Regions from separate parts of the Frankia sp. CeCAU1 genome, predicted to be linked through region 1. Evidence: predicted binding sites of a transcription regulator. Region 1 holds the regulator's gene; each other region holds the start of a gene.
The links. The regulator LexA, encoded in region 1, represses DNA repair genes until DNA is damaged. The targets are predictions, from matches to a motif close to CGAACNNNNGTTCG.
Positions count from the first base shown of each region.

Region 2: AC08OO_RS16440 (SAV_6107 family HEPN domain-containing protein) is a predicted target of LexA. The motif match lies at 1,611-1,624, and genes of this name have one in related genera.
Region 3: AC08OO_RS09705 (HNH endonuclease signature motif containing protein) is a predicted target of LexA. The motif match lies at 1,896-1,909, and genes of this name have one in related genera.
Region 4: pcrA (DNA helicase PcrA) is a predicted target of LexA. The motif match lies at 3,890-3,903, and genes of this name have one in related genera.

Region 1 is NZ_CDWWXA010000061.1:15,052-20,796, forward strand. Features, by position in the region: partial or broken gene AC08OO_RS12570 (LAGLIDADG family homing endonuclease) at 1-944, opposite strand, end outside; gene nrdR (transcriptional regulator NrdR) at 1,284-1,829, opposite strand; gene AC08OO_RS12580 (LysM peptidoglycan-binding domain-containing protein) at 2,167-2,553, opposite strand; gene lexA (transcriptional repressor LexA) at 2,858-3,664, shown strand; gene hflX (GTPase HflX) at 3,730-5,190, opposite strand; gene AC08OO_RS12595 (helix-turn-helix domain-containing protein) at 5,683-5,745, shown strand, end outside.
Region 2 is NZ_CDWWXA010000098.1:9,775-15,519, forward strand. Features, by position in the region: gene AC08OO_RS16430 (BTAD domain-containing putative transcriptional regulator) at 1-502, opposite strand, end outside; gene AC08OO_RS16435 (hypothetical protein) at 838-1,575, shown strand; gene AC08OO_RS16440 (SAV_6107 family HEPN domain-containing protein) at 1,791-2,291, shown strand; gene AC08OO_RS16445 (methyltransferase domain-containing protein) at 2,606-3,418, shown strand; gene AC08OO_RS16450 (DUF3040 domain-containing protein) at 3,586-3,996, shown strand; gene AC08OO_RS16455 (transglutaminase TgpA family protein) at 3,944-5,745, opposite strand, start outside.
Region 3 is NZ_CDWWXA010000039.1:23,982-29,726, reverse strand. Features, by position in the region: gene AC08OO_RS09715 (THUMP-like domain-containing protein) at 1-949, opposite strand, end outside; gene smpB (SsrA-binding protein SmpB) at 1,080-1,559, opposite strand; gene AC08OO_RS09705 (HNH endonuclease signature motif containing protein) at 2,163-3,512, shown strand; gene ftsX (permease-like cell division protein FtsX) at 3,497-4,369, opposite strand; gene ftsE (cell division ATP-binding protein FtsE) at 4,369-5,115, opposite strand; gene AC08OO_RS09690 (hypothetical protein) at 5,415-5,600, shown strand; gene cobA (uroporphyrinogen-III C-methyltransferase) at 5,565-5,745, opposite strand, start outside.
Region 4 is NZ_CDWWXA010000003.1:2,104-7,848, reverse strand. Features, by position in the region: gene AC08OO_RS01055 (nitrate- and nitrite sensing domain-containing protein) at 1-96, opposite strand, end outside; gene guaA (glutamine-hydrolyzing GMP synthase) at 636-2,204, shown strand; gene AC08OO_RS01045 (threonine ammonia-lyase) at 2,437-3,591, shown strand; gene pcrA (DNA helicase PcrA) at 3,911-5,745, shown strand, end outside.

The DNA of each region.
Region 1 (5,745 bases):
CTGCGCAGATAAGCCGCGACAACGGGTAGCGGAGCGTCATACAGCCGGGTCGGCACAGTCATCGCCTCGATGGTCAGCGAGGCGTTCGTACCGGCGTACCGACCAACAAAACCGTCCGCCTGCAGCCGGCCCGCGAGCGCCGCCTCGGCGATCTCCCGTGAAGTGATCTCACCCTCGCCCGGGGCGATGGTGCGATGCCACTCGAGGGTGTCCCCGGCCCGCAACGCGCCGGCGGGGACGAAGGCCCCGGCACCCGCGGAGGTGCTCCGCCACACCAGATGATCGGCGGTGACGTCGAGCGCGTGACCGGCCCTCGTCCAGATCCGCAGGACGTCCTTGACGCCGTTGGACTTGGTCGCGATCACCTGGGTCAGACCGTGCGCGTCGAAGACCTTCGTCCCCACCGCGTCCGTCTCCACCAAGGCGCCGATGGGAACCAGACCGGATGGCGTGCTGACGAGGGCGTCATAGGGCTGGCACGCCGAGACCTGCTGCGGCGCGGGGGTTCCCACGTTGAACCAGACCGGCGAGTTGAAGCTGAAGACCTGGTGGAGCAGCATCCAGGTCAGTTCGTGCTCGAAGATCTCGGCGTCGGTGTCCGAGGCGAAGTAGCCGTGCTCGCGGCCGGCCGCGCCGTAGGCGTGCACGACCCGATCGATCAACTGCCGCAGCGACCACTCCCGCCCCGGCGTGCCGGGCGCCCCACGGAAGTACTTGCTGGTAACGATGTTGGAGGCGTTCACCGACCAGAACTGCGGGAATTCCACTCCCCGCTGCTCGAAGTTGACCGAGCCGTCCCGCCAGTTGGTCATGACGACGTCCCGGGACTCCCAGGTGACCTCGTCGTACGGGTGGACGCCGGCGGTGGTACGTGACCGCTGGATCTTCAACCCACTCGCTTTCGCCGCTGACCTGCTCGGCTTCGTGCCGCGGCTGTCGGTCATGACGCTCCTCGTCTTCACTCGTCAGCTTCAACCTTCAACAATGTGTTGTGGGCATCCCCGCCCCAGGCCGCAGCCAGCGGACGTCGGGACGGTGCGGGGCCGGACCTCGACGCACGGCGGTGCCCGCGGGGACGAGCACGCGCCCGGCAAACACACGCACGGCGAACACACGCACGGCGAACGGCACCAGCCAGGTCGAGCCGGGCCGCATGCGTGCCGTCCGGGAGGTCCGCGGTCCTCGCACGGCCGCGACGCGGGATGTCACCCGTCGCCGGCGGGACCGGGCCGGCACGGCGAGCCAGGGCGATGTATGACGCTTTCGGTCGAGCAGTCCCGGCCCTACCTGCTATGCACCTGCTGGGTGCCGATCACCGGCGAGGCATCGACGGCGCCGCGCGGGACCGGTCGTGCTGGTCCATCCCGCGCGGTGGGAGGTCCGGCGGCCTCGGAGCGCAACGCGGCGATCGCGGACTCGAAGTCAGTCAACGACTCGAAGGCCAGGTACACCGAGGCGAAGCGGAGATAAGCCACCTCGTCGAGCTCACGGAGCGGACCGAGGATCGCCCGGCCGATCGCCTCCGCGGGCACCTCCGCCGACCCCGACGAGCGGACGGCGTCCTCTACCCGCTGCGCCAGAAGCGCGAGATCATCATCCCGCACCGGCCGGCCCTGGCAGGCCTTGCGGACACCGGCGATGACCTTGGCCCGGCTGAACGGCTCGGCCGCCCCACTGCGCTTGCGAACCTGAAGGGACGCCTCCTCCATCGTAGTGAACCGGCGACCGCAGGACAGGCAGGACCGCCTGCGGCGGATCGCCGAACCCTCCTCGGCCTCCCGACTGTCAACGACGCGACTGTCCGGATGCCGGCAGAACGGGCACCGCACGCGCTACGCCTCCTTCGCCCGCGCCGGAGCCGACCGCCCCGGACCGGGGATGAGGGACACCGTTGAGGACCCGGCATCCACGCCGGACAGACCACCTTGTGGATGGACCGCCAGCTCCCCGCGGAAGACCTGTGGAACAACCTGTGGATGACTTACACCCCGGTAAGCACCAGATGTTGTGTCCAAGGTAGCGCACGGCCCCAGAGATGAGGACAGCACCCCCGTATGGTCCGTGTGGTCCGCATCGCACGTGGCACCGCACGTGGACGAAAGACGACGGTGCGCGAGAACCCTGCGCCGAGACACTCGTGGACCCGGGAAGCCGGGAAGCCGGGCGTCAGGGAAGGAGTAACGACTGGCCCGGGGCGATCAGTGGTGACCGCAGGTGGTTCAGCCGCATCAACCGGTCCACCATGACCCGGGTGTCGGCGCTCTCGTCGAGCGCCACTGCCACCTCCCACAGCGTCTCCCCCGGCACGACCAGATGGTGCCGCGGCGCCTCCGCGGTATCCGGCCCGGCAATCGACACCCCAGGCATGATCATGATTGCTACCGCCACGACGACCGCCACGACGACCGATACCACCACCACCCGACCCCGCCGGGTCAGCCGGAGCGGCGGGGGTGCGGGCGGGCGACCCGGCGGGTATCCCGCCGGCCGACGACCCACCCGGTCCCTGGCCATCGACAGGTCGACGACCCGCGCCCTGTGTGCGGATCCCACGGCACCCTCCCGTTCCGACGACACCGAACGCCGAAGATCGAACCTTCGTTCGATCGAACGCGTGGTCGATTGTCGCATCGGGAACCGGAAACCGCCAGGGACACGCTCGAACAGACGTTTGAGATTCTGCGACCCGCCGGTTACCGTCGAGTCGATCGGGTGTGAACCGGGCGGTTTCCCCCGGTCACGGACGGCGGCGAGTCGGTAGGTGACCGCTTCCGGAGCGGGACGGTCCGCCGTGCGGTCGCCGGCCGGCCGGTGGCCGCACGGCGGAAGAAAAACGCGACGAGGAGAGCGGTAAGCGATGACTAGCCAAGGCAGGGGTACGCGCCGGGGCGGAACCCGCGGCAACGTGCGAGCCTTTCCCGAAGGCCCCACGGACGCGGGCCTGACCCCCCGGCAGCGCAAGGTGCTGGAGGTCATCCGGGCCGCGGTGGAGCGGCGCGGGTATCCGCCCAGCGTGCGGGAGATCGGTGAGGCGGTCGGCCTCACCAGCACCAGTAGTGTGGCTCACCAGCTCAGGGTGCTCGAGGAGAAGGGCTACCTGCGGCGGGACCCGAACCGCCCGAGAGCGATGGAGGTGCTGACCGTCGAGCACCCCCGGCGACGCGCGGATGTGGGCGCGGGCGCGACGACGGTGGCGGGCACGACGACGGTGGCGGGCACGACGACGGTGGCGGGCACGATTCCCATCATCGGTGAGGCGGCGCCGGGCACCACCGAAGGAAGCAAGTCGGACGCGGCCTACGTGCCGGTGCTGGGCCGGATCGCCGCCGGTGGCCCGATCCTGGCCGAGCAGGCGGTCGAGGACGTCTTCCCGCTACCCAGGGAGATCGTCGGCGAGGGCACTCTGTTCCTGCTCCGGGTCGTCGGCGACTCGATGATCAACGCGGCGATCTGCGACGGTGACTGGGTGGTCGTCCGCCAGCAGCCGGTCGCGGACAACGGGGAGATCGTCGCCGCAATGATCGACGGGGAGGCGACGGTCAAGCGTCTGCGGCTTCGGGACGGCAAGATCTGGCTACATCCGGAGAACTCGGCCTTCGCCGACATCCCCGGTGAGGATGCGACCATCCTCGGCCGGATCGTGGCTGTGCTCCGCAGGGTTTGATGTGGATCGGCCGGCCGCCCGTCGGGCGGCCGGCCGGGTTGCCTCGCGTCTGATCGCTCCTGGGCTCAGGCCCGGTAGGCGTGCAGCTCCGCTGCGAGTCCCGAGGAAACCCGGGCGGACAGCCGGGTACCGGTCTCGGTGTGCTCCATCGTGAGCACCTCGCCGTTCGCGTGCACCCGGGAGACCAAGTCGCCCCGGGTGTAGGGCACGAGCACGCGCATCTCCACGTCGGGATGCGGCACCCGGGCACAGAGCGCGTCGACCAGCGCGGCCAGCCCCTCGCCCGTGCGTGCCGAGACGAACACGGCGTCCGGGGCGAGCTGGCGCAGCCCCGCGACGACCGTCGGCTCCACGGCGTCCACCTTGTTGACGACGATCAGCTCGGGAACGCCGCCCGCGTCGATGTCGTTGAGAACCTCGCGCACGGCGGAGATCTGCGCGGCCGGATCCGGCGATGATCCGTCCACAACGTGCAGGATGAGATCGGCATCGGCGACCTCTTCCAGCGTCGAGCGGAACGCCTCGACGATCTGATGCGGCAGATGCCGGACGAATCCGACGGTGTCGGTCAGGGTGAAGGCCCGGCCGTCCGGCAGGGTCGCCCGCCGCACGGTCGGATCGAGGGTGGCGAACAGCGCGTCCTCGACCAGGACACCCGCGCCGGTCAGCCGGTTGAGCAGCGACGACTTACCGGCGTTGGTGTAACCGGCGATCGCCACGCTGGGGACCTCGCCCCGCCGCCGGGCGGAACGCTTGGTCTCCCGCACGGTCGTCATCGCGGCGAGCTCGCGGCGCAACCGCGCCATCCTGGCCCGCAGCCGCCGACGATCGGTCTCGATCTTCGTCTCACCGGGACCGCGGGTACCGATGGGCGCCCGGCCGCCGCCACTGGCCGCGGCCCGCGACATCGACTCACCCCACCCACGCAGCCGGGGCAGCATGTACTGCAACTGCGCGAGCTCGACCTGGGCCTTGCCCTCGCGGGAGGTCGCGTGCTGGGCGAAGATGTCCAGGATGAGGGCCGTCCGGTCGATGACCTTTACTTTGACGACCTCCTCCAGCTGCCGCAGCTGACCCGGGGTGAGCTCGCCATCGCAGACCACCGTGTCCGCGCCGGTCGCCGCGACGACCTCGGCGAGCTCGCGGGCCTTGCCCGAACCGACGTAAGTCGCGGCATCCGGCCGGTCGCGACGCTGCACGAGCGCGTCGAGCACCACCGAACCGGCGGTCGTGGCGAGCGCCGCGAGCTCCGCCATGGAGCTCTCGGCCGACCGCGGGGAACCCGACGTCCATACGCCGATGAGGACGACACGCTCCAGCCGCAGCTGCCGGTACTCGACCTCGGTAACGTCGTCGAGCTCGGTGGCGAGACCGGGAACCCGCCGCAACGCGGCGCGATCCTCCAGGTCGAAACCGTCCCCAGAATCGTCGAAAAAGTTCGACAGGTAAGACGAATCGGCATCGGTCAGCTTGATGAGAGATCTGTCGAGAGTGGACGCATCGAAGGCGTCAGCAGGAAGTGTCATACCATCCGTTCTCAACGCGGCCCGCTACCGCACCATTCCGCGATCATTCCGTGCCGCCTGCTCCGGCCGGGCCCCACGACCCGGTGGCCCGAGGAGGATCCGCCGGACCGGAAGACCCTGCCGCACTCGTGGCGCGCCTCCCCCCGTTTCCCGGCGAATCCCGTCGCCAACCAGGGTCCCACGTCACCACGTCGATCGCGAACCGTTTTGCCGCCCCGCCGACGTAGCCTCTGCGACGTGTACCACGAGTACCACGAAAGACGGGCCCACCGCCTCGCCGCGACGATCTGGGACAGCTCGGGCCGCCCGACTCCCCCTGGACACCCCCCGGGCACCACGCGGACGACGGCGGACCGGCATCCGGACCGCACCGGGCCCTCGGACCGCACCGAGCGCACCGAGCGCACCGAGCGCACAGGGCGCACAGGGCGCACAGGGCGCACAGGGCGTACAGGTGTGGTGGGCAGTCGGCGAGTGTTGCCGGACGGATGCATGGACATCATCTGGAGTTCCGACGCCAATCTGATCGTCGCGGGGCCGGACACGGCGGCGAAG
Region 2 (5,745 bases), on a different contig from region 1:
TCTTGGCGATGTCGAGCTGGAGTTCGTCGAGGGCGTCCACGTAGGCTCGGGTGAACGGGTAGTCGATCAGGTCGACCAGCGGCGGTCCCCGCCAGAGGGCCTGGGCCTCCTGCAACGGGGCGATCGCGCTCACCGGGTCACCGTCGTCCACCGCGCGCCGGCCCTGTTCCAGCAGCCGACGGGCCTGTTCGGAGTCGATCTGCTCCGGGCGCACGTCAAGGACGTACCCGGTCCCCTTGCGCAACAGCACCTCGGAACCGGTCTCCAGCCGCCGCCTCAGCTCGCTGACATGGGTACGCAATGTGGCCAGCGCCTTCTCCGGCGGTGGGTCCCCCCAGATCACCTCCAGCAGCCGGTGACCGGGCACCACCTGACCGGCTTCCAGCAGCAACGCGGCCATCAGCACCTTGCGCTGGGTGCCGCCGAGCACGATGGGTGCTCCCCCGGCAGTGATCTCCAACGGGCCGAGGATGGCGAACTGCAGGCTGTCGCGGTCAGGCATCTGGTCCTCTCGTACGACCCCCGGTGATGTCTGTATTACCGCAGCGTGCGCCGGGAGGGGACATGGCGGCAACTACCGATCTGGAACGGCCCCTGTCGTTTCCGCGTCAGGCCTGCTCCGGCGCCCGGTGTCCGGTGCGACGCGGGTGGCGGTCCGACTCCGTGGGGTGTCGTGTGACCCGATCGCGGAATCCAGGTGTTCCGATCAACGCATTCTCAATGGTTCTGGTGATTGTGCGTGCAGTGGGTGTTGATCGCTTGGAGGTGCACTGAGTCCACGAAATCGAGGCGGCAGACGGCCGGGAGACGGCCGGCGAGGCGGAGGGGGTTGGGAACATGGCGATCACGGTGCCCAGGAGCCTGGCGAGGCGGCCCGCGTCGGCGGCGGGCCCGGCGGTGACCCCGGCGGTGACCCCGGCGGTGACCCGGACCAGGACACCGCGGACGATGGCCGGGGCGGACCTTCTCCCGCGACGTGCCGGCGGACTGCCGCACGAGCTGATCTTCCGGATCGAGTCGGTGTCCCGGCACACCTCGGTCCGGCACGTGCACGTCGAGACCGACGAGGGCGCGCTGCTGGCCGACTGGTGGTCGCGGGGCCGGGTCGAGCTGATGGCGGCCGGCCGGCCGTTCGTGCTGGAGACCGACCTCGACGGTTTCGGGATCCGTCTGGTCGAACCCATGGGACGGGTGCCCCTGGCCGCCTTCGAGCCAGGCCGCCACGGGGGCTGGGTGCGCCTGTCGGACGGTGCCACGCTGCGTTGGCTCAGGCCGACCCGCGGCGAGTTCGCCAGCGGGCTCGTGGGTCACCGTGATGTGAACATCATCCGGTTTGCGCTGGACGGAACGGCGCTTGTCGTGGCCGATCCGGATGCGCTCGACCCGAGGGTCACCCGGGTGGCCCGGACGACAGGTGCGGATTCGGGACATGTCTGTCGGGGGAAAGCCGCGGACCCGCGGCTGGGATGGGTTCCCGACGTGGTGGCCCTGCTCGTCCTCGGCTGGTTTCTTCGGGTGGTCGAGTCCGAGGCCGCCGGATCTGCTCGATCGCGTGTTCGATACCTCGATGCTTGACGGGCGGCGCCGGCGAGGGTTCACTACTTCGTGATCGAACCTATGTTCGAGACTCGGGAGGTGTTGTGGCCACCGTGACCAGTCGGCCGATCAGTGGCTCGGACAGTGGCTCGGACCCGGCGGGAGGAGCGGCCCGCGGTAAGGGTGCGTTTGGCGGCCCCGGTGGATCTACCGGGGCGCACGGTGGATCAACCGGGCCGGTTGGACGGGCCCTGGTGTCGGCGGCGGGGTTGCCTCGCCGCTCCCGCGACGATCTGTTGGTCGCCGCCCGGCGCGGTCTCGGTGAGGCCGAGTACGCCCAGGCGGCCGGGGAGCGCTACGCCCTCGCCCACCTCGCGGCGCTGCGGGCGGCGGCCGCTGTCCTGGCGGACCGGGCCCGGCCCCGTCCCGGTCGTCGCGGTCGGCCCGTGAGTGCCTGGCGCCTGCTTGTCCGGGTGGCCCCCGAGCTCGCGGAGTGGGCGGAGTTCTTCGCGGCGGGGGCCGCCCGGCGATCGGCGGCCGAGGCCGGGCTGAAGGTAGTGACCAGGCGGGAGGCCGATGATCTGATCCGTCAGGTCGATCTGTTCATCGGGGTTGTCGAGGGCGTGCTGGGCCTGCCGTCCCAACCGATGATCGCCGGCGCCGGTCCGGTCGGGCCTGGGGAGGTCACGATGGTCATGTCGCCGGGCCGAGGGCAGGCTGACCGTGGTCGGCCCGGCGGCGCCCCGGGTGGGTGACGAGCGGTTGCGTTTACGGTGAGCATCGGTCACTATCGGTTACCTTCCGAGGGGTAGTGGTTGGCGGAGCAGGAGATCATCGATGGTCCTCACCGGTTCTGAGCATCGGCACCGCGGCGCGCATCGGGCCGTGCCGTCCGCCGTTGCGCGTCGCAACATCTGGGTACTGCGGGTCGTAGGGCTGTCGGCTGGCGGGCTGGTTGTCGGGGTCGCCATAGGCCTCACCGTGGGTCGGTGACGCGCCTGGTCCTCCGGCGTGGGCGAGCGGGCTGACGGCGGCGCCGACGAAGCCGGCGTGAGGAGGCGCGACACGCATGACCAGCCATGTCACCGGCGCGGATCTGCGGCAGGCCGCGATCTGGCACGGCCTGCGGACGGTCCTGCCCGGATCGGCAGCGGGGGTTCCGGCCTGGTCGGTGGCCCCGGCGGCCACAGCCATCCCGCCGATCATCGTTGACGCGGGCGGTGGGAGTGGTGGCTTCGCCGTACCCCTGGCGGTCGAGGGCTACCTGGTGATCGTCGTGGACCCGTCGCCGGACGCCCTGGCAGCGTTGCGCCGTCGCGCCGACGAACGGGGCGTCGCCGACCGGGTCACGGCCGAGCAGGGCGATCTGGCCGACCTGACCGGCATCGTCGGAGCCGAGACCGCCGATTTGTTGCTGTGCCACTCCGTCCTCGACGTCGTTGACGATCCCGAGGCCGCGCTGGCGGGGGCCCTGCCGGTGCTGCGCCCGGGAGGCGTTCTCAGCCTCGTCGTCGCGGGCCGGGCTGCCACGGTGCTCGCCCGCGCCCTGGCGGGTCGCTTCGAGCAGGCGCAGGCCGTGCTGACCGGCCGGGGCGCCGGGGCGCCCCGGACGCCCGCCGGGTTCACCACCGCCGAGATCGTCGCGCTGGTGAACGCGGCGGGCGCGGACGTCGTCGACGTCCACGGGGTGCGCGTGTTCGCCGACCTGGTCCCCGGGGCACGGGTCGACTCCGATCCCTTCACCGCGCAGCGGCTGCTGCGCCTGGAACTGGCCGCGGCCGCCCTGGAGCCGTTCCGTGACCTTGCGGCACAGCTGCACGTGCTTGCCCGCCGTCGTGCCGCTGGTACCGCTCGCGAAGCCGGCGCCGCCGGGTTCCCGTGACCGTGGATTTCCCGGTATGAAAGACCCCAGTTCGGGCACGGACCAGGTGACGGGAATCGCTCGGTTCCAACCAGCATGACAGGTTGCCTACCGCACCCGCCCGCACATGCCTATCCTTGGTTATCAGGTTCCGTCCGCCGGGCCTACAGGTCGTGGGAGGAGCGTCGATGCCGCTCTCGGAGAACGAGCAGCGCCTGCTGGAGCAGATCGAGCGCGCTCTCGTACAGGACGATCCAAAGTTTGCCAGTACCGTGCGTTCGACGGACCCCCGTACCTACCTGCTGCGCCGGGTGCGCCGCAGCGCGGTCGTTTTCGTCCTCGGTCTGGCCGTCCTGGTGGTCGGTGTGGTACTCAACCGGGTACCGCTGACGGTGATCCTCGGCATCCTCGGTTTCCTCATGATGTTGTTCGCCGCGCTGCGCGGTGCGGCAGACCTGCGCCGGATCAGCGGCCGTGACACCGGTCACCGGCGGCCGGGCGGCGTGCAGGGGGGATCGAAGCCGAAGCCGCGGGCTAGGGCTCCGTTCATGGAACGGGTCGAGGAGCGGTGGCGGCGGCGCTGGGAGGACCGTCCCTGACCGCGTCCAGCCAGTCCTGATTGTCCTGATTGTCTTCGTTCTGAATCGTGGTGGGCGTGGCGGGTGCGTCGTCCTTACCGCTTCCCCGTCCCGGCCTCGACCGTCCGCGCGCCGAGGCCGGCGCGGCGCGCCGGAGAACCGATGCCGGTGCGATCCGCGCCAACATCCGCCTGGCCCGCGGTGCCAGCGCCAACAGCGTGGTGGTGGCCAGGACGGCATCTTCGCGGAGGTCTGCGACGGACGGCGGCGCGGCCATCTCCGGCGGCGCGTAGCGGGCCCGCTCCTCCGCGGAGGCCAGTCGGGCGAGTGCCGCGCGGGCCTGCGGGTAGGTCGTGGGGGGCTCGCTGCCCCCGGATTGCCACGCAGACGGTTCCGGGCCGGATCCCGGAGCCTGTGCGGTGGTCGGCTCGGCGTCCAGGTAGGCGGTCAGCCGGGCCACTCCGGCCCGCGGCGAGTCGTTCGGCCGGATCATGATTCCCAGGTCCGCGGCGACGTCCAGCAGTTCCGCCCAGGCGTCGTGGACCCGTTCCACCGTCGCCCCAGACGGATCTGGGGGATCGTCTTCGGCCGGGCGCAGCCGGACCCGCCTCCGCCGGATCCGGATGATCGCCGGAACGGCTAGCAGGCCCAGGACGGGCAGGGCAGCGCACAGCCAGACCACCCAGGAGGGAATTTCGGTGGAGGTCGATGCGTCGTCACCTGACCGCGCAGCGCCCATCGTGGTCGGATCGTCGCCGGGAGCCGGCGTGGAGGTATCCGGCACGGGCACCGGCTCGGGCGCTGCCTGCGATTCGGCCTGAGCCTGCTCTTCCGGCAGGGCGGCGTCGTTGTCGGGGTCCTCGGGCCCGGCGGGGGCGTAGGACGGCGCCGAGGTGGTTCCGTCGCTGCGGCGGGTCGGCTCGAAGCTGATCCAGCCGATCGACGGGAACCAGACCTCGGGCCAGGCGTGCGCCTGCCGGTTGGTGATGACGTAGCTGCCGTCGCTCCGCCGCGCCCCGGGGACGAAGCCGATCGCGACCCGGGCGGGTAGGCCCAGTATCCGCACCATGACCGTCATGGCCGAGGCGAACTGTTCGCAGTAGCCGCGGTGGGTGTCGAACAGGAACTGGCTGAGCGCGCCCTCCTGCGTGGTGGGGGCGCCCCGGAGGTCGTAGGTGAACTGCGGCCCCCGCAGGTATTCCTGGATCGCGTACACCTTTTCATAGGGGGTGCGCGCACCCGCGGTCACGGCCTTGGTGAGCTGACGCAGCTGGGGATCGAGATTGTCAGGGAGCGCGGTCGCGACGCCGAGCGAGTCCGGGATCGGCCCGGTCGCGGCCTGAAGCTGCGCGCTTGTGGGATTCGGCACCACCGCGTCCACCTGGTAGTGCGCGTTCGCCGTCGAGGTCCGGGTCGAGAAGATCGTGCCTGTCGGGCTCGCCAGCCGCCAGTCGCCGGTCAGCCCCTCGATCCGGATTGGGATGCCCGGAACCGGCAGATACAGCTCGTTGAACCGCCCGGTGACGGCCACCTCCGCACGTACCGACTGGGTAGCGCCGCCCGTCCGTGGTTTCGGTAATCCCTCGCTGACCCGGTCTTCCCGGGTGGCATTCAACGCCCGCAGGGTGAACAGTTGGCCGTCGAAGTTCTCCAGCGCCGTCAGTCGCAGATACTTCGGCTCGTCGGAGCGCAGCCGAAGCAGGGGCACCTCCGTGCTGGCGTGCAGCTGCTGGCTCACCGAGACGATCGGCTGCACGACGCTGGCCGAAC
Region 3 (5,745 bases), on a different contig from region 1:
CCGCCGGACCCGTATCCGCCGGGACGACTGGATCCGGGGTCCCGGTGAGGCTCACCGGCGCTCCCCCGGCCCGCAGGGACGCCGAGCCGCCCGGCCCGGGCAGCACAGTGGCGCGACGCGGGGCGGTCGCGAGGGCCGGTGAAAACAGCACGGCCTCCTTGAGATCCCGTCCGTCGGCCACGAACTCGATCTCCCAGCCGGGGGGAACCAGCTCCGTCGCCAGCCCTGGCGCGGCCTTCACCGCGACGGCCGCAACCTTGTCGGCAAGCCCGAAGCACCAGGCCAGCGGCGGCTCGCTCGCCCGCGACACCAACCGACGGTCGCCGGCACGCCGGGCCGGATCGACGAACACGGCGTCGCATCCGGAGAGGTCCACCTCCCGCACGTCGGACAGGCGCGTCTCGAGGCATCCCGTCGGCACGGTCGATCCCGTGGGCGGCGCGGTCGTGGGCAGCGCCGTCGTGGGCAGCGCCGTCGTGCCCTCGACCGCGTGGACGGCGACGTTGAGCGCGGCCATCCGCAGATGAACCGGATCCCGGTCGACGAGCATGATCTCCCGGCCCCGCGCGAGGGCCAACGCGTCCCCGCCGATCCCCGTGCACAGGTCGGCGAGCCGGCACAGACCGGCGAACCGCGCGGCCCGATGCTCGGCCGCCGCTTGCGAGGACGCTTGTTCCAACCCGGCTCGGGTGAAGAACATCCGATCGGCCCGAGCAAACTTGACCATCGCGCGCCGCCTCAGCTCCGCCTGAGTGAACGCGGCGGCGAGGAGCGCGGGGGACACGCCCTCGGCGCGCAGGCGGGCACCGACAGCCAGTTCCCGGGCCGCGCCTCCACCGGCACGCTCATCCTCGGCGAATGCCGCGACCGCCGCCGCCAGCACCGCCTTACCCTGGGCGCTCAGCAGGGCCTCGAACTGCGCCAGCCGGTCGCCGTCGGAGGCGGTCACGGCGACCCGGATGCTGCCGGAACCGGCGAATCCGCGGCACGACGACGAGATAACGACGACGGGAACATCGACAGAAACGTCGACAGGAACATCGGCGGCACCACGGACGGTGTCATGGACGGCTGGCTAGTCAGAGGTAGCGCCCCTTGGCTCGGCGGCCCATCGCCCGGCCGATCTCCCGGGCCGCGTCCCGCTCCGCGATCGCGTGCCGTTTGTCGTAGGACTTGCGGCCACGCGCCAGCGCGATTTCGATCTTCGCCCGCCCGTCCTTCCAGTAGAGCGAGAGCGGGACCAGCGTGAGCCCACCCTCCTGGGTCTTACCGACCAGCTTTTCGATCTCCGCCCGGTGCAGCAGCATCTTGCGCTTGCGGCGGGGAGCGTGGTTCGTCCAGGTCCCCTCGGTGTACTCGGGGATGTGCACGTTGTGCAGCCAGATCTCACCATCGTTGATCTGGGCGAACCCGTCGACGAGCGAGGCCCGCCCGGCCCGCAGCGCCTTCACCTCGGTGCCACGGAGCACCAGCCCAGCCTCGTAGGTGTCGAGGATGTCGTAGTCATGCCGGGCGCGCTTGTTCTGCGCGATCAGTCTGCGCCCCGTCTCCCTCGGCACTGTCCTGTCCCTCTTCCCACACCGTTCGCGAAATCTTCTCCGAACCTACGTCCTGCCTCCCGCGTCGGTGACACGCCGGCTCCACCGCGAGGACACCCATGGTATCGATCATGTGAGCGCCATCGTCGGTCGCCAGCGTGGCCCGGGTGACGTCGCCGAGCGCTCCGTAGGGCGACGAGCGCCGTCAGCGCGCCCCGCGGAGGAGCCGCCGCGGCGGCGCGACCTGGGCGTTCAGCACCTTCCAACTCCTTGCTCGGCTGTCGAGCTTGCTCGGCCGTCGAGACGACGGACTTGATGACGATGGACTTGATGAACGGTGCCAGCGAGTACTATACTCGAACACACGTTCGATGACCAGAGTGTTCAGGCGGATCGGCGGCGATTCCTGCCGGCAGATCCAACCGCTCCCTCTACGCACCCATGACAGGCGGCATGATGCATCCAGTGACCAGACCCGGTTCATCGCTTCGGCCCGGCTCACAGTCCAGTCCGGGCGAGTCCAGTTCAGGCGAGTCCAGCCCGCGCGAGGAAGCAGAGGCCCTGGGCCCCCGCGATACCGGAGTCGACGACCGTGGTTCCCTTTCCCGTCATCTGGACTCATCGATGGTTTATGGTCATCGTGTAGCTGAACTCGACGCGGACGGATGCCTCCGGGCAGATGTGGAGATCGGTCGGGAGATCGCGCGCTGGGAGGCGGCACGGCTGCTCGTGAGAGCGAGGTTCGCGCAGCTACGGCCGCCCACGGAAGAGGATGAGAGCGGGGTTGCCAGGGGATTTCACGAGTTCGCGGGAGACGAACTGGCCGCCGAGCTGAGAATGTCATCAGCGGCGGGAAACAAACAGTTGGGTTTCGCGGTCGGCGTCGTCCGCCGCATGCCGGCAGCGCTGACTGCTCTGGAACATGGTGAGCTAGATTCCCAGCGGCTGACCGTGCTGGAACGACTGACGGCCAACCTGTCGGACGACCAGGCCGCGGACGTGGCGGAGACAGTTCTGCGCCGGGGTGGGCGGCCGAGCCACGCAGCGTTCGCGGCCGCCGTTCGACGGCGTGTGGTGCTGGTAGACCCTCAGGGCGCGGAACAGCGTCGCCGCAGGGCGACGAAGGCACGTCGGGTGACAGTGCGGGCCGAGCCGGATGGTATGGGCCGCATCTCGGCCTCGCTTCCGGCGGACCGCATGCTCGCGGCGTTTCGACGAGTGGACCTTCTGGCGAGGAGAGCGGGCGGTGCGCAGGACGGTCGCGGGCTCGAGCAGCGTCGGGCCGACGTTTTCTACGACCTGCTGATGGGGCGGGATCGTGACCGTGTCAGTATCGAGATGCAGGTGGTCGTGTCGGCTTCCTGTCTGCTGGGTATGTCGGAACGGCCGGCGGAACTTCCCGGTTATGGCCCGATACCGGCCGGACTCGTTCGCGAGATGGCCGAGAACCCCCGATGCACATGGCGGCGGATACTGATGGATCCGCCGGAAGGACGAGTTCTGGAGGTCAGCCGGCGTCGCTTTCCCTCGGCCGCCCTGGCTCGTCATGTCCGAACTCGAAACCCTACATGTGTCTTTCCGGGATGCGAGCAGCCTTCCATTCACTGCGACCTTGATCATACCAGGCCGCATCGTCGAGGTGGCCAGACGAGCGAGCGGAACCTCGGGCCAAAATGCCGGAGGCATCACCGGCTGAAACACTCGGGTGAAAAGCGGCCTAGGCGTGACGCCAAGCAAGGAGCTACGAGAAGACCGGGGCGGCCGGGCACATCATCTCCCGATCAATCCACGCAGAAGGGATGGTCCGTGTGCCAGCCCAGGCCTGGACATTTCACCTGGACGAGCCCGGAGGGACGCCAATATGAGGTGTCACCCGAAGATTATCTCAAGGAAGTATTCATCGAGGATGATGTCCAGTTCGAATCGAAGCGAACCGGGGCCGAGCGACGGATGACGCCTCAGACCCGCAGATGACGGCGGAGCGCCACCGAAGCCATCACGGCGGCGGCGAGCACACCGACCCCCAGCACGACGGCCGCGGTCTCCCAGACCGCCGACCAACCGAACAGGGGGAACATCGTCTGCTTCGCGAACCGGCCGTCCACCAGGTAGATCTTCGCCAACGCAAGCACGCCCGTGGCGAGCAGCCCGCCAACCAGCCCCACCGCCGCGATCTCCAAGACGAACGGAGCCCGGATTGTTCCGTTGGAAGCACCGACCATCTTCATGATCGAAGTCTCCCGTCGCCGGGCGTGCGCCGAGATCCGGATCATCGTGTAGATGAGGGCGAAGGACGCCAGGGCCTGCACGCCGGCGAGGGCGAAAGCGCCCGCGGTGAAGGCGTCGAGGAACCGGTACAACGGGTCAAGCAGGCCGCGCTGGTCGCGAACAGCTTCCACCCCGTCGAGGCCGGTGTAGGTGACGACGATGTCGCGGGCCGCTCGCGGATCGGTAAGCGTGAGTCGTAGCGCCGCGGGCAGGTCGTCGGGTCCGACACCGGCGAGGACGTCGGGCGATCCACGGAAGTCCCGGCGGAAACGGTCGTACACCTGCTGTTTGCTTTCGTACCGCACGTCGGCGACCAGTGGATCCGCCGCGATCTCGGCATCGAGGGCAGACCGCTCGCCCGGGGTGATGCCATCGGAGAGATCAACGACGACCTCGATCTGGTCGAGCAGGAAGTCGTCGATGGTGTGCACCTGCGCCCGCAGGAGCAGGCCCGACCCCAGCAACGCCAGGCAGATCGTGACAGTTATGATCATGGCACAGGTCATCGCCAGGTTGCGGCGCAGGCCCGTCCACAGCAGCGACGCCAGCAGACCCGGTCGCATCAGCGGACCCGGTCGGCCGGCACCCTGGGCCGGGGCCGGGGAATCATCGGCACCGCCAGATCATCCTGGTTGTAACGCCCGCGAGCCTCGTCCCGGATCAGCGCGCCGTCGCTCAGCTCGAGCACCCGGCGGCGCATCGCGTTGACGAGCGACGCGTTGTGGGTGGCCATCACGACGGTGGTGCCGGCCTGATGAACAGTGTCGAGCAGGTTCACGATCTCGATGCTGGTGTTCGGATCGAGGTTGCCGGTCGGCTCGTCGGCCAGCAGGATCCGAGGACGGCCAACGAACGCCCGGGCGATCGCGACCCGCTGCTGTTCGCCTCCGGAGAGTTCGTCGGGATACCGGTCCGCCTTCTCCGCGAGGCCGACCAGGTCGAGTGCCTCCGGCACGACGCTGCGCACGACATGCCGAGGACGGCCGACCACGTCGAGGGCGAACGCGATGTTCGCCGTTACGGTCCGATTCGGTAGCAGGCGAAAGTCCTGGAAGACACAGCCGACCAGCCGGCGCAACTGGGGCACCCCGCGGTCCGGGATCCGCGCGACGTCACGGCCAGCCACCAGCACCCGGCCGGACGTCGCTCGTTCCTCCCGCAGCAGCAATCGCAGCAATGTGGTCTTACCCGATCCGGACGGACCCACGAGGAAGACGAACTCACCGGCACCGATCTCCGCGGTGACATCGACCAGCGCCGGCCGGTCGCCGTTCGGGTACCGCTTGCTCACGGAACTCAAAACAATCATTGCGCCTTCCCACACGCCTATGACTTTCAGTAGCCGCATGGTAGGGCGTGACGAAGGTCGGGGACCGCAGGTTACGCCCGACCGGAATCTCCGGGAACAGCCCGGACGGGTCGCCGCCCGCCCGATCGATCGACCTTTGACGGAGCGGCACGCCACCGTGCGCGGGCGTAACGTGGAAGTCGATCGTGCGCGTCGCCAGCGGTCGTGCTCCATCCGGAACGTCCGGGTGTTGTCCCCATCCCGGGGAAGTGCGACGATCGCCCGATCATGGCATCCGTCACGGGTGGGAAGGAGGCGCCATGGGCAGCGAGGATCTCGTCTGCGCGCGCTGCGCCGGACTAGTGGTCGAAGGCCGGTGTCCCACCTGCCGCGCCTCGCGCGAGTATCTGCGCCAGAACTTCTTCCAGATGTCACCGCAGGTGATCGTCGTGCTGATCGCGATCGTGATGCTACTGGCGGTCCTCGCCGCCCGTCACGTCTCTTGAGCCCGGCCACGCTGGGACCGCCCCGACGGTACCTATCACGCCTGCAAGGCGATCACGTAGCGTAACCACATCTCCGATTACGATGACCGCGGGAGAACTGATCGCGGCTTCGGCCGCAAGCTGGGCGATATCCACCAGGGGCCCG
Region 4 (5,745 bases), on a different contig from region 1:
TCGACCATCGCGCTGCCCGCCGTCTTCGGCGTCCACGGGCGAACCCGGCGCCACTGTCGGCTCCGAGTCTGCGGCGATGCCCGTGCTGCTGGCCATCGGTTGTCTGCGCACGTACCTTCGCAACCTCTCCGCCAGCCTCCCGGAACAGGTCGTACCAGGATGGCTCGGTATCGGGCCCGGATGTCCCTTGTCAGGCACCATAGCGGTACGAAGTCGGCATCCGAAAGGCGCCTACCGTAAGCGCCTTGGTGGCCGCACGTCAGTTGTCGCTACTGCGCGCGGAGTCACCACTACCGTAACCGCCGGGGAAGCCCGACATCGGGCGTCACTGATGATCGAAGCGCTTGTCGGGGTGAGTGAACCGGGCTGAAGGCGCAAACTCGGCATCCTAGACATCTCCTACATGAGCCCTTACCGCCTTCGCGGCGGCGTCCGGTGCGCTTCGTCTGTTCCGGTGAAGGCCGTGGGAGATGGTTGGGCGCCTGGGCGGACCGGTGGGGTCGCCGTGTCCGTAGGCTTGCGGGGTGAGCGAGTTGCAGCGTAGCAGTGCTGGCCGCGGTGCGGAGCCGACGGATACCGGCGCGGTTCGGGATGTTCCGCGGTCCCCGGCGGACGGCCCCAGCGGCCCGTCCGCGGTGGGGCCTGCGGGCTACGACACCGTGCTGGTGATCGATTTCGGTGCTCAGTATGCCCAACTGATCGCCCGGCGCATACGCGAATGTCATGTGTATTCGGAGATCGTCCCGTGGGATATGTCGGTGGACGAGATCCTCGCCCGGCGTCCGTCCGCACTGATCCTTTCTGGCGGCCCGAAGTCCGTCTACTCGCCTGGCGCGCCCCGGGTGGATCCTGCGTTGTTCGCTACCGGAGTGCCTATTCTCGGTATCTGCTATGGCCATCAGGTCATGGCTCAGGCGCTTGACGGCGCCGTCGCGCGCACGGGAACCGCCGAGTACGGAGCAACTCGTCTGTCGGTGTCGGATCCCGGGGTTCTCTTCGACGGTCTGCCCGTTGTCCAGCAGGTCTGGATGTCGCACGGCGACTCGGTGACCGCCGCGCCGTCCGGCTTCCGGGTAACGGCTTCCACGCCGTCGGCCCCGGTCGCCGCCTTCGAGGACCCCGCGCGTCGTCTCTATGGCGTGCAGTTCCACCCGGAGGTGGTCCACAGCGAGCGAGGCATGGACGTGCTGCGGCACTTCCTGCTCGTGGGTGCGGGCTGCCGGCCCACCTGGACAATGATCAACATTGTCGACGAGGCTGTCGCGGCCGTCCGGGCCCAGGTCGGGACCGGACGGTTGATCTGCGGCCTGTCCGGCGGGGTGGACTCCGCGGTCGCTGCCGCGCTCGTGCACCGGGCGGTGGGAGACGCGCTCACCTGCGTCTTCGTCGATCATGGTTTGCTGCGGGCCGGCGAGGCGGAACAGGTCGAACGCGATTTCGTCGCGACTACCGGCGTGGATCTGGTCCATGTCAAGGCGGCCGACCGGTTCTCCGCCGCGCTGTCCGGAGTGACCGACCCGGAGCGGAAGAGGAAGATCATCGGTCGTGAGTTCATCCGGGTTTTCGAGGAGTCCGCCCGCGAACTGGAGGTCCGGGCGGAGGCGGAGGGCGCGACGATCGACTTTCTCGTGCAGGGGACATTGTATCCCGACGTGATCGAATCCGGTTCGCCGACGGCCGCGAAGATCAAGTCGCATCACAACGTCGGTGGACTGCCCGAGGACCTGCGGTTCGATCTGGTCGAGCCGCTTCGGACCCTGTTCAAGGACGAGGTCCGTCGGCTCGGCGAGGAGCTGGGGCTGCCCGAGGAGATCGTCTGGCGTCAGCCGTTCCCGGGCCCGGGCCTCGCCGTCCGCATCATCGGCGAGGTCACGCCCGAGCGGCTCGACGTGGTGCGGGCGGCCGACGCGGTGATCCGGGAGGAGATTCGCAAGGCCGGCCTGGACCGCGAGATCTGGCAGGTCTTCGCGGTGCTGCTCGCCGACGTGCGATCGGTGGGCGTCCAGGGTGACGAGCGTACGTACGGCTTCCCGATCGTCCTGCGCGCGGTCACCAGCGAGGACGCGATGACCGCCGACTGGGCCCGGCTGCCCTACGGCCTGCTGGAACGCATCTCGAACCGGGTGGTCAACGAGGTGCCGCAGGTTAACCGGGTGGTGTATGACATCACCTCCAAGCCTCCCGGCACGATCGAGTGGGAGTGACGATCCCGGATCGGAGCGCGTGCCCGTCGGACGACCCCCGCCGACGGGCACGTTTGACGTCTGGGCGGGACCGGAGCACCCTGGATGATGTGACCCCGCACGAGATGGCCATTACCTAGGCGCGCGACCGATCATCGGGTCCGCGCCTCGCCCTTCCGCCTTGTCCTGGCGGGGGGCTTTTTTATTGCCGCGGTCATGGTGAGGTGGCCGCTCAGCCGCCGGGAGATGCTCCATGACCGCAGCAGCCGCAGACGACCGATCGGTAGCCCCGGACGCCGAACTCTGGGCGCCGGACATCCGCGCCGCGGCCCGCGTCCTTGCCGGGGTGGCACGACGGACCAGGGTCGTGCGGGATCTCGGCCTGTCGGCGGCGGTCGGTGCGCCCGTCTGGCTCAAGTGTGAGCACGAGCAGCACACCGGTTCGTTCAAGCTTCGGGGCGCCTACCACCGGGTGGCCACCGCGGATCCGGCGACGCGGGCCCGGGGGGTGGTGGCGGCCAGTGCCGGTAACCACGCCCAGGGAGTGGCCTTCGCGGCCGCGGCCTTCGGCGTCGAGGCGACCATCTTCGTGCCGGTAGGGGCCAATCCGGTCAAAGTGGCGCGGACGCGCCGGTGGGGCGCCCGGGTCGAGAAGATACCCGGGGGGGTGGAAGCGGCGCTCGCTGCGGCTGCCACCTTCGCCGCCCGGGGAGACCGGCTGCTGGTCCACCCGTTCGATGACCCGACGGTAGTGGCCGGGCAGGGCACGATCGGCTTGGAGTTGCTCGATCAGGTGCCCGATCTCGGCACCGTTCTGGTCGGGGTGGGCGGCGGAGGGCTGATCGGCGGGCTGGCCGCGGCGGTGCGGTCCCGGCGCCCCGATGTGCGAGTGGTCGGAGTGCAGTCCGTGCTGTCGTCGGCGTTCGCCGCGTCGCTGCGGGCTGGCCGGCGGCTCACGGTGCCCCCCGGTGGGGCTGCGACGCCCGGTGCCGGAACGACGCCCGGTGCCGGAACACTGCGGGGAGTCGGGACGATTCCGGGCAGCCGGACGTCCGAACAGCCGACGGCGCCACGTTCGTCACGGGTGGTCCCGGCGTCGACCACGATCGCCGACGGTATGGCGGTGAACGCTCCGGGGGTCCTGACCTTCGCCCTTGCCGCACGCCTGGTGGACGAGATCGTCACGGTCGATGAGGCGGCGTTCTGGGAGGCGATGGTGTTGCTGCACCGGGCCGGCCACCAGGTGGAACCGGCCGGCGCCGCGGGGGTCGCGGCCTTGTTGCGTCGAGGTGATCTCGCGCAGGGCCCGACGGTGGCAATCCTGTCGGGTGGCAACATCGACCCGGGGGTGGCCAGCAGGGTGAAGGCGCTCGCGGCCATCCCGCCGAGCGCGTCGAGTAGCGCGTGACTACGTGACCGCGCGGCCACGTGGCGTGGCCGCCTGACCGCCGGTGGGCCGGGCGTTGACGCGGACCACGGCCATCGACGGCCCGCCCTCGCGCGCGGGGCGGGGCGGGAACGACGGACAACAGGCTGGTCAGCACGCGGGTCGACGACCACTGGGCGTGGACGTGTGATGGTCATGCGGTGGCATGGACGCGCGAGGACCGCGGCCGGGTGGGACCGTCGGTGCATCTCGCGGACCACACCGCGGACCGGGCCGTTGGGTGCGATCCGGGCATGCCGCGGTCCGACCTGCCCGACGTCGAACGTACGATCGGAGTCCCATGAGCGGCTTTTTCGGCGATTCCCACGGCGGCGGATCCGGCATCGCCGGGTCGGTCGGGACGGATGTCCACGGCGGTGCGCACGTGCCCTACGACCTGTTCGGCCCGGCGGTGCTGGCGCCGCCGGTGGGCGGGGACGAGCCCGGTGGCTTCTCCTCGCCACGCCTGGATGCCGAGGGCCTGCTCGACGGGCTCAACCTGCAGCAGCGGGCGGCGGTGGTGCACATCGGGGCACCCCTGCTCGTCGTCGCGGGCGCGGGGTCCGGCAAGACGCGGGTGCTGACCCACCGTATCGCGTACCTGCTGGCGGCCCGGGGGGTCCGGCCGGGGGAGATGCTGGCGATCACGTTCACCAACAAGGCTGCCAACGAGATGCGCGAACGGGTCTCGGCGCTGGTCGGCCCCCGGGCGCGGGCGATGTGGGTGAGCACCTTCCACTCGGCCTGCGTGCGCATCCTGAGGTCCGAGGCGAAGCGTCTCGGGTTTGGCTCGGCCTTCTCCATCTACGACGCCGCCGACGCGCAGCGTTTGATCATTCTGGTCATCCGTGACCTTGATCTTGATCCCAAGCGGCATCCCGCCCGAGGTCTGGCGGCGCAGATCAGCAACCTGAAGAACGAACTGATCGACTGGGAGGCCGCACGGGACCGGGCCACGAACCACCTCGAGCGGACCGTCGCCGAGGTCTACGCCGCTTATCAGCAGCGGCTGGCTCAGGCCAATGCCCTCGACTTCGACGATCTGATCATGATGACGGTGAACCTCCTCCAGGCGTTCCCCGACGTCGCCGAGCACTACCGGCGCCGATTCCGACATGTGCTCGTGGACGAGTACCAGGACACCAACCACGCGCAGTACGCCCTGGTGCGTGAACTCGTCGGCCAACCGGCGTACTTCGGTGGCGGGTCCGCGCCGGTGGAGCCGGCCGAGCCGGCGGCCGGGCCGGCTACCTGGGCCTCGGGCGCCGTCCCACCGGCGGAGCTGTGCGTGGTTGGCGACGCGGACCAGTCGATCTACGCCTTCCGTGGGGCGAACATCCGCAACATCGTGGAGTTCGAGGAGGATTTCCCGAACGCCGCGGTGATCCTGCTGGAACAGAACTACCGCTCCACCCAGACCATCCTCTCCGCCGCGAACGCGATGATCGCGCGTAACAACCAGCGCAAGGCCAAGCGGCTGTGGTCGGACGCCGGTGACGGTGAGAAGATCGTCGGATTCGCCGCCGACAACGAGCACGACGAGGCGGCCTTTGTCGCCGAGGAGGTCGACCGGCTCTCGGACGCGAAGATCGCGCGGCCCGCCGACGTCGCGGTGTTCTACCGGACCAACGCCCAGAGCCGGGTGTTCGAGGAGATCTTCGTCCGGGTCGGGCTGCCCTACCGGGTGGTCGGCGGGGTGCGGTTCTACGAGCGCAAGGAGATCCGTGATCTCCTTGCCTACCTGCGGGTCCTCGCCAATCCTAGCGACACGGTGAACCTGCGTCGCATCCTGAACGTGCCCCGGCGCGGGATCGGCGAGCGGGCCGAGGCGGCCCTGGCGGGCTTCGCCGATGTCGAGCGGATCGGGTTCGCGCAGGCGCTGGAGCGTGTCGACGAGGTGCCGGGGATCGCCGCGCGCTCGGCGAAGGCGGTGCGCGAGTTCACCGCGCTGCTCGCCGAGCTACGCGCCGTAGCGGCCGACAACCCGGTGGCCGTGGTCGAGGCGGTGCTTGAACGCACCGGCTACCTGTCGGAACTCCTCGCCGAGGGCACCGTCGAGTCCCAGGGCCGGGTGGAGAACCTGCAGGAACTGGTCGGAGTGGTCCAGGAGTTCGCCCGGCGGCTGCCCGAGGGCAC